One region of the Oceanobacillus sp. FSL W8-0428 genome, then DNA from elsewhere that is predicted to be linked to it. Evidence: riboswitches for the same ligand, from Rfam matches in the RefSeq annotation. Region 1 holds a riboswitch; each other region holds the start of a gene.
The links. Region 1 has a riboswitch for thiamine pyrophosphate ahead of thiW (energy coupling factor transporter S component ThiW). Riboswitches for the same ligand answer to the same signal wherever they lie in the genome.
Positions count from the first base shown of each region.

Region 2: another riboswitch for thiamine pyrophosphate. It lies ahead of MKY30_RS18885 (ABC transporter ATP-binding protein); the one in region 1 lies ahead of thiW (energy coupling factor transporter S component ThiW).
Region 3: another riboswitch for thiamine pyrophosphate. It lies ahead of MKY30_RS03815 (acetylornithine deacetylase); the one in region 1 lies ahead of thiW (energy coupling factor transporter S component ThiW).

Region 1 covers NZ_JBBORB010000001.1:2,338,676-2,340,945, forward strand. Annotated here, with positions in the region: gene thiD (bifunctional hydroxymethylpyrimidine kinase/phosphomethylpyrimidine kinase) at 1-645, opposite strand, end outside; gene thiW (energy coupling factor transporter S component ThiW) at 678-1,169, opposite strand; TPP riboswitch at 1,583-1,696, opposite strand; gene MKY30_RS10935 (LytTR family transcriptional regulator DNA-binding domain-containing protein) at 1,821-2,270, shown strand, end outside.
Region 2 covers NZ_JBBORB010000001.1:3,941,917-3,944,186, reverse strand. Annotated here, with positions in the region: gene MKY30_RS18890 (glyoxalase) at 158-556, shown strand; TPP riboswitch at 870-969, shown strand; TPP riboswitch at 1,074-1,183, shown strand; gene MKY30_RS18885 (ABC transporter ATP-binding protein) at 1,325-2,098, shown strand; gene MKY30_RS18880 (ABC transporter permease) at 2,102-2,270, shown strand, end outside.
Region 3 covers NZ_JBBORB010000001.1:869,730-871,999, reverse strand. Annotated here, with positions in the region: gene MKY30_RS03825 (S66 family peptidase) at 1-136, opposite strand, end outside; gene MKY30_RS03820 (hypothetical protein) at 179-601, opposite strand; TPP riboswitch at 742-851, shown strand; gene MKY30_RS03815 (acetylornithine deacetylase) at 936-2,204, shown strand; gene tenA (thiaminase II) at 2,244-2,270, shown strand, end outside.

The DNA.
Region 1 (2,270 bases):
AGCATAGGTACAGCCGGTTCCATGCGTATTCTTTGTATCAATACGATCAGCAGCGTAGCTATGCATCTGTTTGCCGTCATAAAGAAAATCAACAGCCTGTCCTTTTAGATGTCCACCTTTAACTAAGGCAGCATCAACATCATACTCGTGAACGAGATATTCTGCAGCATTTTTCATATCTTCTGTAGACGCAATAGATAAGCCGGTCAGAAATTCTGCTTCTGGAATATTTGGTGTAACAACCGTCGTTAAAGGAAGAAGATACTGCCGCAAAAAGCTGCGGGCCTCTTCATTAATTAAAGCGTCACCGCTGGTCGCAACCATAACAGGGTCCATCACATATGGCGCATCAACCTTTCTTAATTTTTGAGCGATTAATTCCATCATTGGCTTACTTGCAATCATTCCTGTTTTCACTGCATGAATTGGCATGTCCTCAATGACTGCATCCAGTTGATCCTCAATCATAGAAAGAGGCATATGCTCAACAGAACGGACTCCTGTTGTATTTTGGGCCACAACAGAAGTAATTACAGACATACCATAGGTTTTTAACTCTTGAAATGTTTTTAAATCCGCCTGAATACCAGCACCACCGCTCGGGTCTGTGCCGGCAATTGTTAATGCACAACGAACCTGACTCATAATAAAAATCCTCCTTAGGATTGTAAAATAATTTATTTTGTTAAAGAAAACTGCCGTGCTGGCAGACGGCTGACTAACAGCCAACCAATCAAAGCGCCGGAGACGCTGCTGACAATAAACGGCGGGATAAATGCAAGTGCCCCTACTGAGCTTCCCATCAGGAGATTCGCAATAGGAACAGCAAAGAATGAACCAATAATCCCTGTGCCAATTATTTCTCCAAAAGCAGCCATTGAATATTTTTGTGTTTTCTTATATAATACCCCGGCAACAAATGCTCCAATCATTGCTCCGGGGAAAGCAACGAGTGTTCCCAGACCTAAAAGGTTTCTGAGCAGGCTGATCATTAATGCGACAATGACTGCCGGCCCCGGTCCAAGTATGATTGCAGCAATGACATTAATGGCATGCTGTACTGGATAAGCTCTGGCAACCCCTGCGGGAAACCAGAGCAATTGAGAGCCAATTGTTCCAATAGCTATAAAAACAGCCATCAGCGTTAATAAGCGTGTACGGTTTTTCAATCCAATCATCTCCTCTATATGTCTAGCTCCATGCGCCAAACTTTAGAGATTTCACGTCACGCCCTACGATAAAGAAGACTTACTGATTGGCAAGCCGTCAGGCGCAGACAGAAGTATAGTCGCGCTTATGCCCTGCGGGTGAAAGTCAACATCGGTTTAAAGTAAAGGAAGGTCGACTAAAAGCAGGCTGAAGCCTAACGTCGGCATACCCCTAAAGGGGCATGTTTCCTTTATCTCAAGGGTGAAGGAAGTTCGACTAAAGTCGAACCACCCCCAAAGATCGGGAGCGCAATCTCTACGTTTTTAAACAGGCGCTTTTCGCTTTTCTTTTTGGAATGAAAAGTAAACTACTTTGTAAAAATAAAAAATCAGGCTTTATAGAGAAGCCTGATTTGGTATACTGAGAGTAATCATAAGTTGATTGACTACTTCCCTACGCTGGTATTAGCCAGATCAGGTTTGTAAGAGTCGGAAAGTAAGCATGCTTCCCTCTCAGCCCGCAGTTTTGGGCTCCCCTAGTAGTTGCTTTTCATTATTTTCTTTGAATCTACTGTATCAAAGATTTAACTGTTTGTCATGAAATAATAATCAGGCTTAAAAGCTATCAAAATAGAATGGAATGAATTCTTTATGGATAGAGAGGTATAAAGCATGTTAAGAATGAACGAAATTGAATATCGTCAAGGAGATCAAACATTATTTCCGAGGATAGATATAGAAATAAAATCTGGAGAAATCAAAGCAATTCAGTCCACTGTTAATGTGCGTGCAGTCTTACTGCAAATGATTTCCGGAGAAGAAAGTGTACGAAAGGGTTTTATTCAGATACACCATAAAACACTGGAGGAGGATAAGCAGAAATACTTTTCCTCTTTAGGAATTTGCTGGTATGAAGAAGGTATTTATGAACGGTTACAGGTAAAGGAATATTTGACATTTATCGGGTCCTTATATCAAAGCAAGGCTTCTATAAAAGAAGTTCTACAGCTGGTTCAACTGGAGGAAAAAGCAAGATGGAAAATGCATCAGTTGAATCGATCCGAAAAACGCCGGGTCCAATTTGGCAGAATATTAATGCAGGAATCAGAAGTTGTTATTTTT
Region 2 (2,270 bases), 1.6 Mb from region 1:
CACACTAGGAGAAATCAAGAAGCCTTATTTATTCTGAAAAAGAAAATAGGTAATGGCTTATACCGAGAATTTATTAAATAAAAGAAAAACTATTGAGCAATCGAGAAGAAGCTTTTCTTATTCATTTATAGTAAACTAATAAAAAGGAGGCGTTTTAATGAGTACAATGATTTTTGTTAACTTTCCAGTCAAGAATGTAGCAGATGCCACTAATTTTTACGAAAAAATTGGATTTACAAAGAACGATGACTTTTCTGATGTTCATGCAAGCTGTATGGTCTGGGACGAAAATTTTTATATTATGTTGTTAGAACATTCTTTTTATCAACAGTTCCTCAAAAATAAGAAGATTGCCGATACACAAAAAGAAAATGCTGCCTTAATTTGTTTCGGCATGGAAAGCGCTGAAGCAGTCAAAGAATTTGGACAATTAGCAAAAGAAAATGGCGGCGATGCTTATCGTGTTGATATGGGGGTGCCGGAAGAGCAAATGTATGGCTTGGAGGTATCTGATATTGATGGGAATATGTTAGAACCGATGTGGATGAAACAATAGGGTAATAAATGAATGGAAGAAATGTGGAGAGCTAATGATCTCGTCCTATTAATAATTACCAATAATGACAGGAACCAGCCTGACGCTAATATTGTGGTGTCAGGCATGGTTTGCATTTTTAAATGATATATGCTTAAATAAGCCTTAAGTATTTTACTTCTTTCTTATAGCATGCTGTAGTGTATTCGTTTCAAGAATAAAAACCATAATACACCCTGATTATAAAGGACACCGCTGAAAATAACGCTATGAATGCATCATGCTATTTAATCAGCACTTACAGGTAAACTATTAATTCTAAATTTCATATTTCTATAATCGCTAGGGGAGCAATTTTATTGCTGAGAAAGGAAACTTGACCCTTGGAACCTGATTTAGTTAACACTAACGTAGGGAAGTGAGGTTTACTTAAGTAGGTAATAATCTAGTTATGTACTCATTTCCCATTCATCAATATTTGTTGAGTGGGTTTTTTAATGCTCTTACAGTAGATTCAAATAGTAAGAGATACAATTTAATAAGAATGTAGGGGGACCAGTGTTGCTGGTTGAGATAGTATCCATAAGATAAAGACCCTTAGAACCTGATCTGGTTGAGACCAGCGTAGGGAACATGCAAAGTAATTTCTATCATATGGAAATGTGTGTACCCTGGGCTTCGTGTCCGGGGTATTTTTGTTTGAAGGGAGGCGTGCATATTCAATCTATTAACAAGTGTTATTAAGAAATAAACTTATACTTTTTATCAGAAAGAGGGTGAAAACGAAGGATGAGAGAACAAAATAATAAATTAGCACTTCAGTTTAAAAATGTCGATTTCCAATATAAAAATGATGCAGGGGAGATTCCCATTTTAAAAAACATGAATCTTTCTGTTGCAGATGGTGAATTTGTAAGTATTATCGGTGCAAGCGGCTCAGGAAAATCAACCATCTTTCGTCTTATTGTCGGGCTGGAAGAACTGACCGGTGGATCTATCTATTTAAATGAAAAACAAGTAACCGACCGTTCAGGAAAAGTTGGGTATATGCCTCAACAGGATTTATTAATGCCTTGGCGTACAGTTCAGCAAAATGCAGTTCTTCCGTTAGAACTGCACAAAGAAAGTCGTCTCGATAGAAGAGCTGTCGATAGCTTGCTGGAGGCGTTTGGTTTAAAAGGATACGAGAATAAATATCCGCATGAACTATCCGGTGGGATGCGCCAGCGTGTTTCCTTTTTAAGAGCTACTTTATCCGGTTCTAATGTGCTATTGCTGGACGAACCTTTTTCAGCTTTGGATGCGATGACCAGGTTATTTATGCAGGAATGGCTATTAGAACAATGGAAAGAGCAGCAATCTACTATTTTATTTATAACACATGATATTACAGAAGCATTATTTTTGTCTGACCGCATTTTTGTCATTACTGATACACCTTTTACAACATTTAAAGAGATTGAAGTGCCTTTGGAACGTCCAAGACGGCAACAGGATTTAGGAAATAAAGAAGTGACGGAGCTAAAAAATAATCTGCTGGATCAATTTCGGATGAGGGTGTAATCAATGAAAAATTATCTTTATTCTATTATTTTAATCACAATATTTTTATTTATATGGGAAGCAGGAGCGAGGTTTGTTAATACACCATTTATTTTACCGGCGCCGACTGAAATTGCGATAAAGCTATGGGAATTGAAAGCGGAGCTTCTGCTGCATCATCTTCCTGTTACAC
Region 3 (2,270 bases), 1.5 Mb from region 1:
GTCCAAAGACGGATTCTAAGCGTTCCACGCCCTGTTCATAGCGCCAACGCAGTGATGGTTCACCAGCTCCTCCCCAGGAAAGGCTGACAGTTGCTACTTTATCACCAGGCGATAATTTTTTTGGCTGAATAAGCATAAATGAGGCTCCTTTCTGTGAATGGTATATACTATGTATTCGTTACTTATTTGAAAAATCCTTTTTCTGTTTTTTATAATAAGATCCAGTTTTCTTCTTTCTTCGCATTAATATGGCTGCATATATTAATAAAGCGGTAACGATGATAACACAGCTGTAAATAATAAAACTAGATCCTATAAAATCACTGAATTTGGTTCCTGATATGTACGCTTTATAAGGCTGGCCTTCAGGATAACGGATATTTATTAAATCACGATTTTGAGGAAAAATACGAGAGGATACTTGTTTGGAAATAAAAGTTTCTTCTTCTATATCTTCCGCGTAAAAGGATAAATGCAAATAGTATGAATTTGTGCTATGGAGGCCGGCATTATAATCACGCTCTTTATTGAAAATAAAAGCCTCGATTTCTATTTTATTGCCACTATAGGATTGAACAACACTTATAACAGCTTTTCCCATAAAAACATATGACATTAAAAATAAGAGAGAAAAGATTCCCAATAGCGAAAAGACAAACAGGTACAGAATAATCTTTGATAAAATCCTGCTTTACGCCTGTAAACCCTTATGGTAATCTAAAGCTGACAAGTAAATACGCAATAATCCACTAGGGGTGCTTATAAAGCTGAGAGAGGCATGTATATACTGCCTTAACCCTTACCAACCTGATCTAGTTTGTACTAGCGGAGGGAAGTGGGCGGGATATGCCTATAGGCAAATGAGATAAAACTTTCTGCCATCTTCCTTCCTGGGGAGATGGCTTTTTTGCGTGCTTTAAAGGAGGTTTATTTTAATGGATAAAATAGTTCAGGATGTATGGAACCGGGAGAAAGAGCTGGTAGAGCTACTCAGCGATTTGATTCGCTTCAGGACACCGGCGCCGCCTGCAAGAAATACAGCGGATATCCAGGCTTATATTGCAAAGTATTTGAAGAAAATGGGTTTTGAAACAGAACAATGGGATGTTTATCCGGGGGATCCAAATGTCGTCGGCCGTCTACAAGGAACTTCTTCTGATGCATATAATAGTTTGATTCTTAATGCACATGTCGATGTCGCTTCTATTGAAGAGGATGAAAAATGGAAGCATGCGCCATTTCAACCGACAGTAGAAGACCGTACATTATACGGACGTGGCGCAGCGGATATGAAAGGTGGACTGGCAGCTTGTTTATTTGCTATGAGAATTTTGCATGACCATCAGGTTGAGCTGGGAGGAGATGTCATTCTTCAATCAGTCATTGGTGAAGAAGTTGGCGAAGCAGGAACGAAGCAATGTGGTGAGCGTGGTTATACAGCAGATTATGCCATTGTTGCAGACACTAGTCATTGTGAAATTCATGGACAGGGCGGTGTTATTACGGGCTGGGTTATAGTGAAAAGCCCAACCACGCATCATGATGGTACACGTAGACAACTTATTCATGCAGGAGGCGGAATGAAGGGAGCGAGTGCGATTGAAAAGATGAACAAGCTGATTACTGCCCTGCAGGAGCTGGAGCGCCATTGGGCAGTGACTAAATCTTATCCAGGTTTCCCGTCGGGCACGAATACGATTAACCCTGCAGTTATTGAGGGAGGTAGACATGCCGCATTTATCGCAGATGAATGCCGCCTGTGGATTACCGTTCACTATTATCCGGATGAGACAGCTGAACAGGTCGCAGAAGAAATTGAGCTGCATTTACGAAAAACAGCGGAAGCAGACGTCTGGATGAGAGACAATCCGCCGGAATTTGAGTGGGGGGGCGAATCGATGATTGTTGACCGGGGTGAAATTTTCCCATCATTCTCAGTAGATGAGGAGCATGCAGCCTTTGCTCTTTTACAGGAGAGTCATCAGGAAGCATTCGGTAAGAAAGCTTCCAGTCGTATGTCTGAAACAGTAACAGATGGGGGATGGCTTGCAGCCTATGGTATTCCTACTGTCTGCTATGGCCCAGGAGAATTAAAGCACGCTCATGCAGTCGATGAACAGATAGATATAGATGAGCTATTAGACTATACAGCGTCATTACTGCGGTTTATTTTGAAATGGTGTAATACAAAAAAACAGAAATAGCGTTGTTCATAAAAAATATATAAAAGGAGCTTTTATAACATGAAATTTTCAGAGCGTATTCGCAAG